DNA from 2 places in the Shewanella sp. W3-18-1 genome. Region 1 is predicted to be linked to the other one. Evidence: predicted binding sites of a transcription regulator. Region 1 holds the regulator's gene; the other holds the start of a gene.
What was found. Region 1 encodes NrdR, which represses ribonucleotide reductase genes. Its sites were predicted from a motif close to AAACACNANATNTNGTGTTT; they were not measured.

Region 1 (5,016 bases):
GGTCGAGTTCTAAAATCCAGCCAGCAGCATTGTCGAGGAAGTATCTGTCATGGGTAATCGCGACCACAGTACCGGCATATTCCTGCAGGAAGTGCTCAAGCCATGCCACGGACTCAGCATCCAAGTGGTTGGTGGGTTCGTCGAGGAGTAGCATTTCTGGCTTTTCAAGCAGCAAGCGACAAATCGCCACGCGGCGACGTTCACCACCCGATAACACTTCGATTTTCTCATCCCAATCCGGCAGACGCAGGGCGTTAGCGGCGCGCTCGAGGATATGCTCTAAGTTATGGGCATCTTGGGCTTGAATAATGGCTTCGAGTTCGCCTTGTTCTTTGGCAAGGGCATCGAAGTCTGCATCGGGTTCTGCGTAGGCAGCATAAACTTCGTCTAAGCGTTTTAAGGCGTTTTTGGCTTCAGAAACCGCTTCTTCAATCGCTTCACGCACGGTTTGTGTCGGATCGAGTTTAGGCTCCTGCGGCAGGTAACCAATCTTGAGGCCCGGCATTGGGCGCGCTTCACCTTCAATTTCGGTGTCGATACCCGCCATAATGCGCAGTAGGGTGGATTTACCTGAACCGTTGAGGCCTAATACGCCAATTTTGGCACCGGGGAAAAAGCTTAAAGAAATATCTTTAAGGATCTGCTTCTTAGGTGGAACAACTTTACCCACTCGCAGCATGCTGTAAACAAACTGAGCCATTTTTCTCTATCTTAAGTGACTAATGATGCGGCTAATTCTACTCGATTGCGCGCCGAACTCAACTCGACAATGAGCCAAGTTCAAGCACTATCTGCAGGAATTTCATGTTTCAAATACTGGGATTGTGGTCACGATCCGAGTAGAATACCGCGCAACCCTACCTATAAGAATTGGCAGCTGGAGTAAGCAATGCTGAAAAAAGATATGAATATCGCAGATTATGATCCGGAACTGTTTAACGCAATTCAGAATGAAACTCTGCGTCAAGAAGAGCATATTGAGCTGATTGCTTCTGAAAACTACACCAGTCCACGCGTGATGGAAGCGCAAGGTTCACAGTTAACCAATAAGTACGCTGAAGGCTATCCAGGCAAGCGTTACTACGGTGGTTGTGAGTATGTGGACGTAGTTGAAACCTTAGCGATTGAACGTGCTAAACAACTGTTTGGCGCAACTTACGCTAACGTACAACCTCATTCAGGTTCACAGGCAAACAGCGCTGTTTACATGGCATTGTTAAAACCTGGCGATACCGTATTGGGCATGAACTTAGCCCACGGTGGTCACTTGACCCACGGTTCACCCGTTAACTTCTCTGGCAAACTGTACAACATCATTCCTTACGGTATCGACGAGTCTGGCAAAATTGACTACGAAGAGATGGAACGTATTGCCATAGAACACAAGCCTAAGATGATGATCGGCGGTTTCTCTGCCTATTCAGGTATCGTTGACTGGGCAAAAATGCGTGAAATCGCAGATAAAATAGGTGCTTACCTATTTGTTGATATGGCGCACGTTGCCGGTCTTATTGCTGCGGGCGTTTATCCAAACCCAGTACCACACGCGCACGTTGTGACATCTACGACCCACAAAACCTTAGCGGGTCCTCGTGGTGGCGTGATCTTATCTGCTGCTGACGATGAAGACTTGTACAAAAAGTTGAACTCTGCGGTATTCCCAGGCGGTCAAGGTGGCCCATTGATGCACGTTATCGCTGGTAAAGCGGTGGCGTTCAAAGAAGCCCTAGAGCCAGAATTTAAAGTTTACCAACAGCAAGTGGTTAACAACGCTAAAGCTATGGTTGAAGTGTTCCTTGAGCGCGGTTACAAAATCGTCTCTGGCGGAACCAGCAACCACTTAATGCTAGTTGACCTGATTGGTCGTGACTTAACGGGTAAAGAAGCCGATGCCGCCTTAGGTAGTGCTAACATTACCGTGAACAAAAACTCAGTGCCAAATGATCCACGTTCACCCTTTGTGACATCAGGTGTGCGTATCGGTACGCCAGCCATTACGCGCCGCGGCTTTAAAGAAGCGGAATCGAAAGAGCTGACCGGCTGGATTTGTGACATCCTTGATGATGCTAACAATCCTGCAGTGATTGAGCGTGTTAAAGGCCAAGTATTGGCACTGTGCGCACGCTTCCCTGTTTACGGTTAATCTGTAAATAGTCTCCTTTTTGTGGTGCTGAGCCTAACAAGCATCAGATGGTTAACCTCAGCCCATAAATAGGATAAAATCCCATGGCCGCATTAAGCGGCCATTTTTATTGCTAAAATCTTAGACTTAAACCAAACAGGCTAACCTTAGATAACATAGTAAAGCCAACGGCTTTACGTCATTCACTGGCAGGAGGCTCAATGCATTGTCCATTTTGCAGCGCGACAGATACTAAAGTCATCGATTCTCGATTAGTGGCGGAAGGCCATCAAGTGCGCCGTCGCCGAGAATGCACCGAATGCCATGAAAGATTTACCACCTTTGAAGGTGCCGAGTTAGTCATGCCTAGGGTGATCAAGCGCGATGGTTCACGCCAACCCTTCGATGAAGAAAAACTCCAAAGTGGAATGTTGCGCGCCGTTGAAAAACGTCCTGTGTCTATGGATGAAATCGAGCAAGCGCTCAGCAAAATCAAGTCCACTCTGCGCGCCACGGGCGAGCGGGAAGTGCCGTCAGAAATGGTGGGTAACTTGATGATGGAACAATTGATGAACCTCGATAAAGTTGCCTATATACGTTTTGCTTCCGTATACCGCGCCTTCGAAGACGTGTCTGAATTTGGCGAAGCCATCGCCAAACTGCAAAAGTAGTTATTCAGCTTTTGTCGCCTTAGAAGGTTGACGTGCAGTTGTCGCAGACGTAAAAAACAGATTTATAAGACAGGTGAAAGCCGAAACCTTTAACAACAGGGTTGAACATGAGCTTGAACATAACTTGGTCCGCACTCGATATTCAAATGATGAGCCGCGCGATTCAATTGGCACGCAAAGGCTTTTATACCACTCGGCCCAATCCTAGTGTGGGCTGCGTTATCGTTAAAGATAACCAAATCATCGGTGAAGGTTATCATCAAAAAGCGGGTGAACCCCACGCCGAAGTGCATGCGCTACGTATGGCTGGTGAACGCGCCCGCGGCGCAACAGCCTATGTCACCTTAGAGCCATGCAGTCATTATGGTCGCACACCGCCCTGCGCCTTGGCGCTGATCAATATTGGCGTTAAACGTGTGGTGGTGGCGGTAGAAGATCCAAATCCGCAAGTGGGGGGGCGCGGTATTCAAATGCTGCGCGACGCCGGCATTGAAGTGGATGTGGGATTACATCGCGATGAAGCCTATGCCTTAAATTTAGGCTTTATGAAGCGGATGGAATCAGGTTTACCCAGAGTTACGGTAAAATTAGCCGCAAGTCTTGATGGAAAAACTGCGCTGTCTAATGGTGTGTCTAAATGGATAACTGGCCCAGAATCGCGCCGGGATGTGCAGCGCTTACGCTTACGTTCCTGCGCGCTAGTTACGGGGATCGAAACCATACTGGCAGACGATCCTTTGCTTAATGTGCGTTATCAAGAGCTTGGTAGCTTAAAAGACAGGGTAACCGAGGCGCAATTACTTCAGCCATTAAGAGTCATACTCGACAGTCGCGCCCGTTTGCCGTTATCTGCTGCATGTTTGGCTATTGTATCGCCGATACTCTTGGTCTCGACCGTGGCTTATCCCGCAGACTTTCAAGCACAATTGCCCTCCCATGTGAGTTGCCTCCTGTTACCTGCAATTGAAGGTCGCGTCTCGCTTCCTGAACTATTAAGCTATTTAGGCCAAAGCTGTAATCACGTGCTGGTGGAAGCGGGGGCAACCTTAGCGGGCGCTTTTTTAGCAGAGGGGCTTGCCGATGAGTTAGTGCTATACCAAGCGATGAAAATCCTCGGTGGGCATGGTCGTAATCTGCTGCAACTGCCCGATTATCAAACCATGGCACACATTCCTGCACTCACGTTGGTCGATGAGCGCAAAATAGGGCCTGATACCCGTTTAACCTTGAGTGTTAAGCTTGATACTTCTTTATTTAATTAAGTGAGTTAACCATGTTTACTGGGATTATTGAAGCCGTTGGCATCCTGCGAAAACTGGAGCGTAAAGGCGATGATATTCGTCTTACCGTGGCGAGCGGCAAACTGGATTTAACCGATGTGCGTTTAGGCGACAGTATTGCCACCAATGGCGTGTGCTTAACGGTTGTGCAGCAACTAGCCGACGGTTATGTGGCTGATGTTTCAGCAGAAACAGTGAGTCTAACCGGGTTTGCCAACTATAAAGTGGGCACTAAAGTGAATCTTGAAAAGGCCGTTACTCCCACCACGCGTTTAGGTGGCCATATGGTCAGCGGCCATGTGGACGGTATTGCAACGGTTGAGCAACGCTTAGTGCGTGGGCAAGCCATCGAGTTTTGGTTAGCCGCACCCGCAGAGCTTGGGCGTTACATAGCCCACAAAGGTTCCATTACCATTGACGGCGTGAGTCTGACGGTGAACGAAGTGGACGGCAGTCGATTCCGCTTGACCATAGTGCCCCATACCGCAGGTGAAACCACCTTAATCGACCTGCAAGCGGGCGATAAGGTGAATATCGAAGTGGATTTAATCGCCCGTTATCTTGAACGCTTGATGAATTATGATGGCAAAGACAGCAAGAGCGGTGGCGTCACCATGGAAATGTTAGCCCGTGCCGGGTTTGTGCGTTAGTGCACTGGCAATCGTTCTGCTAAGAGATAAAATTTCATAACAAGTCACATTATAAAGGTCCTACAATGGCGCTGCACAGTATAGAAGAGATCATCGAAGATATTCGTCAAGGCAAAATGGTTATTTTGATGGATGACGAAGATAGAGAGAACGAAGGTGATTTGATCATGGCGGCCGAAATGGTCACGCCAGAAGCGATTAACTTTATGGCCAAATATGGCCGTGGACTCATTTGCCAGACCATGACTAAAGCCCGTTGCCAGCAGTTAAATCTGCCTTTAATGGTGACGAAT
Region 2 (5,016 bases), 850 kb from region 1:
TTCAGGTAATCCCATGCAACATAATACCAATGTAGACCCACAGGAAATCGCAAAGTTTGAACGTATGGCCGAGACTTGGTGGGATCTTAACGGCGAATTTAAGCCGCTGCATCTACTAAACCCGCTGCGCTTAAACTATATCGATCAAACCACTGGCGGTATTTTCGGTAAAAAAGTGCTCGATGTGGGTTGTGGTGGAGGCATTTTATCTGAAAGCATGGCGCGTATCGGTGCCGAGGTTGATGGTCTGGATATGGGTGAAGAACCCTTAGAAGTCGCGCGTCTTCACGCGCTGGAAACCGGTGTAAACATCACTTATGTAAAAAATACGGCCGAAGCCCATAGCCAAGATCATCAAGGCTATTACGATGTGGTAACTTGCATGGAAATGCTCGAGCATGTGCCTAATCCGCAGTCGGTCATCAAGGCTTGCTGCGATATGGTAAAACCCGGTGGCTTCGTATTTTTCTCAACCATTAACCGCAATCTAAGATCTTATGTTGAAACGATTTTAGGTGCCGAATACCTGCTAAAAATGCTACCAGTTGGCACCCATGATCATAATAAATTTATCAAACCCTCAGAGCTGATCGAGCTGGTAGATAATACAGATCTTATCTGCAAAGACGCTGTTGGAATAACCTATAACCCACTAACAGGCATTTTTAAGTACACCCCAAGGGTTGATGTCAATTATATGATTGCAACCCAGAAGGTTGATTAACATGAGTTTGTCACAGGTTAAAGCGGTACTGTTTGATCTTGATGGTACGCTTGCCGATACCGCGCCAGATCTTGTGCAGGCACTGAACTTAAGTCTCTGTGACGCGGGGATTGAAGCAAAACCCTTCGAGCTACTACGCAGCGCCGCTTCCCACGGCAGTTTTGCCTTAGTTGATGCCGCGCTCCCCAATGCTGATGAGTCCCTGCGTATTCAGATCCAGCAAGGGCTACTCGCCCACTATCAACGTATTAATGGCGACTATTGTCGATTATTTACCGGTATGGATGTATTGCTCGACTGGCTTGAGCTACAGCAACTGCCATTTGGCGTTATTACCAATAAACCAGCGCGCTTTACTCGCCCGCTGGTTAAAAAACTGAATTTGCACCAGCGGATGCAAGTTGTTATCAGCGGCGATTCAACCCGCTATGCTAAACCCCATACGGCGCCTATGTTACTGGGTGCGCAGCAGCTTAACTGCGCCCCTGAACATATACTGTACTTAGGAGATGCTGAACGAGATTTACTCGCGGCCAAAGCGGCAGGTATGGTCGGCGGTGTGGCATTATGGGGTTATCTAGGGGAAGAAGATAAACCACAAAATTGGCCAGCATTGGCACAATTTAGTTCACCTTTGGCTGTCCATCAGGCTTTAGTTGCAACCCGTTAGTTGAGTGGTTTGATCGAACTGCTGCTTATTTTAGCGATCGCGATCTCAAGTGAGATCGCGCAAAAAGTCGACATGGATCATGTACGCTACTCTGAAATAGCACTTCAGGGTTAGCCATTACTAACACAACTGCTTATCCTCAAGATATCCACAAGATACCCCCGAAATTCTAACTTGCAAATAGCGTCAAACCTCACTATCTTGTATCTCAGATTATTTAAAACACCATATCTTGTGTATCGGTAACAATCAGACACACTAAAAACTCCCCACTCAATTGACGCCATTTTAGGAGGTCAGCAGTATTTAAGGGATGTTTGTTGATTGTTTTACAAGGAAACGTACGGTGACTTAGCTCACCTGAATAGATATCAGAACCAAGGCCTCTCTTCAATGAATAGCACTATAACAGTCACAAAACGCTGTGGTGAACGTGAGAATATCGATCTCGAAAAAATACACCGCGTAATTACTTGGGCAGCCAAGGGATTAAAAAACGTTTCTGTTTCTGAAGTTGAACTTCGCTCGCATTTGCAGTTTTACGATGGTATTCCCACCGAAACTATCCACGAAACCATTATCAAAGCGGCAGCGGATTTAATTTCACCCGAATCACCGGACTACCAGTTCCTTGCTGCCCGTTTAGCGGTGTTTCATTTGCGTAAGAAGGCCTTTGGTCAATTCGAACCGCCAGCCTTGTACGATCATGTGACTAAACTCGTTGAACTTGGCAAGTATGATATGCACATTCTGCAGGATTATACCCGCGAAGAACTTGATCTTATGGATACCTATATCGACCACTGGCGCGATATGAATTTCTCCTACGCAGCGGTTAAACAGCTTGAAGGCAAGTATTTAGTTCAAAACCGCGTGACCCACGAGATTTATGAGAGCGCCCAGTTCCTCTATATTCTGGTGGCGGCCTGTTTGTTTGCCCGTTATCCAAAAGAAACACGTCTGAAATACGTGAAAGATTTCTATGATGCGGTATCAACTTTTAAGATATCCTTACCCACACCTATTATGGCGGGTGTTCGTACGCCAACGCGTCAATTCAGTTCATGCGTATTAATTGAATGTGGCGATAGCTTAGACTCAATCAACGCGACCGCATCGTCAATCGTGAAGTACGTTAGCCAACGTGCGGGTATCGGCATTAACGCCGGTCGTATTCGTGCATTAGGTAGCCCAATCCGTGGCGGCGAAGCCTTCCACACAGGTTGTTTACCTTTCTATAAGTATTTCCAAACGGCGGTCAAGTCTTGCTCTCAAGGCGGTGTACGTGGCGGTGCTGCAACCCTGTTCTATCCTATTTGGCATTTAGAAGTCGAATCTCTGCTGGTATTGAAAAATAACCGTGGCGTAGAAGACAACCGTATCCGTCATCTTGATTACGGTGTGCAGCTGAACAAAGTCATGTATCAACGTCTGATCAAAGGCGAGAATATTAGTTTATTCAGCCCATCGGATGTACCCGGTTTGTACGATGCCTTCTTTGAGGATCAAGCCGAATTTGAGCGTTTATATCTGCAATATGAGCAAGACAGCAGCATTCGTAAGAAGACCATTAAAGCCGTCGAACTGTTTTCACTGATGATGCAAGAACGCGCTTCGACAGGTCGTATCTATATCCAAAACGTGGATCACTGTAACACTCACAGCCCATTCGATTCAAAAGTTGCGCCGATCAGACAATCTAACCTCTGTCTTGAAATCGCACTGCCAACTAAGCCATTAAATAACATTGATGATCCTAATGGCGAAATCGCCCTTTGCACTTTGTCAGCCTTAAACCTCGGAGCGATTAAGGAACTTTCAGAACTTGAGCGCTTGGCCGACTTAGCGGTACGTGCACTTGATAACCTATTGGATTACCAAGATTATCCAATAAAAGCGGCACAAATTGCATCAATGAACCGCCGCACACTCGGTATAGGTGTAATTAACTTCGCGAACTACTTAGCCAAAAATGGCATGAGGTATTCTGATGGCAGTGCAAACAATCTGACTCATCGAACCTTTGAAGCCATTCAGTTCTACTTACTGAAAGCCTCTATGAACTTGGCGAAAGAGCAAGGTGCTTGTCCGTTATTTAACGAAACCACCTACTCCCAAGGTATTTTGCCAATTGATACTTACAAACGTGACTTAGATAAGATTTGTAATGAGCCGTTACATTTAGACTGGGAATCACTGCGCAGCGATATTAAGCAGTACGGTTTACGTAACTCAACATTGTCTGCCTTGATGCCGTCTGAAACATCATCACAAATTTCAAATGCGACTAACGGTATCGAGCCACCACGTGGACTTATCAGCGTAAAAGCCAGTAAGGACGGTCAACTCAAGCAAGTAGTGCCTGATTTTGACACCCTAAAAGATAACTATGAATTGCTATGGAAAATGCCAAGCAACGACGGTTACTTACAGCTAGTGGGCATTATGCAGAAGTTCGTTGACCAAGCGATTTCGGCCAACACTAACTACGATCCTTCCCGTTTCGAAGGCCGTAAAGTGCCAATGCAGACGCTACTGAAAGATTTGCTCAATGCCTATAAGTTGGGTGTAAAAACCTTGTACTACCATAACACTCGCGATGGTGCATCGGATCAACACGATGACATCACCAACCTAGAGAAAGAAGATGATGGATGTGCAGGCGGTGCCTGTAAAATCTAGTCTTATACGTTAACGGTTTTGCAGGGGTCCCTTTGGGATCCCTGCCCATTGGAAAAATAGCAACATGGCCTACTCTACCTTCTGTCAAACACCTAACGATGCTACCCGCGAACCTATGTTTTTAGGTCAATCGGTCAATGTGGCACGCTATGATCAACAAAAATATGAAGTGTTCGAAAAACTGATAGAAAAGCAGTTATCTTTCTTTTGGCGCCCCGAAGAAGTTGATGTCAGTCGCGATAAAATTGATTACAACGATCTGCCCGATCATGAAAAGCATATTTTTATTTCAAACTTGAAATACCAGACGCTGCTCGATTCTATTCAAGGGCGTTCACCTAATGTCGCATTTTTACCCTTAGTATCATTGCCTGAGTTGGAAACGTGGATCGAGACTTGGTCTTTCTCTGAAACAATTCACTCACGCTCTTATACCCATATTATCCGCAATATCGTCAACGATCCTTCGGTGATTTTTGACGATATCGTTGTGAATAAAGAAATTTTACGCCGCGCAACGGACATTGCCGAATACTACGACCACTTGATTAAACTGACGCAAGTATTCAACCTATTTGGTGCTGGCACCCATCTTATTGATGGCGAAGAATTAGTCGTAAATACCCGTACACTGAAAAAAGCGCTCTATTTGTGCATGATGTCTGTGAACGCCCTCGAAGCCATTCGTTTCTACGTGAGTTTTGCCTGTTCCTTTGCCTTTGCTGAACGTAAGCTAATGGAAGGTAACGCAAAAATCATTCGCTTAATTGCCCGTGATGAAGCCTTACACTTAAACAGTACTCAGCATATTTTAAACATTATGCAGGGCGGTAAAGACGATCCTGAAATGGGCGAAATTGCGGCGCAGTGCCAACAGGAAGCCTACGATCTGTTCTTAAAAGCCGCCGAGCAAGAAAAAGAATGGGCAAAATACCTGTTC

Region 2: the regulator NrdR is predicted to act here: its motif matches at 1,615-1,634, upstream of nrdA (class 1a ribonucleoside-diphosphate reductase subunit alpha).

The regions. Positions count from the first base shown of each region.
Region 1 covers NC_008750.1:1,393,996-1,399,011, forward strand. The annotation lists gene ettA (energy-dependent translational throttle protein EttA) at 1-700, opposite strand, end outside; gene glyA (serine hydroxymethyltransferase) at 890-2,143, shown strand; gene nrdR (transcriptional regulator NrdR) at 2,344-2,793, shown strand; gene ribD (bifunctional diaminohydroxyphosphoribosylaminopyrimidine deaminase/5-amino-6-(5-phosphoribosylamino)uracil reductase RibD) at 2,901-4,055, shown strand; gene SPUTW3181_RS06365 (riboflavin synthase) at 4,067-4,723, shown strand; gene ribBA (bifunctional 3,4-dihydroxy-2-butanone-4-phosphate synthase/GTP cyclohydrolase II) at 4,789-5,016, shown strand, end outside.
Region 2 covers NC_008750.1:2,239,199-2,244,214, reverse strand. The annotation lists gene ubiG (bifunctional 2-polyprenyl-6-hydroxyphenol methylase/3-demethylubiquinol 3-O-methyltransferase UbiG) at 14-724, shown strand; gene SPUTW3181_RS10075 (HAD family hydrolase) at 726-1,394, shown strand; gene nrdA (class 1a ribonucleoside-diphosphate reductase subunit alpha) at 1,788-4,076, shown strand; gene nrdB (class Ia ribonucleoside-diphosphate reductase subunit beta) at 4,141-5,016, shown strand, end outside.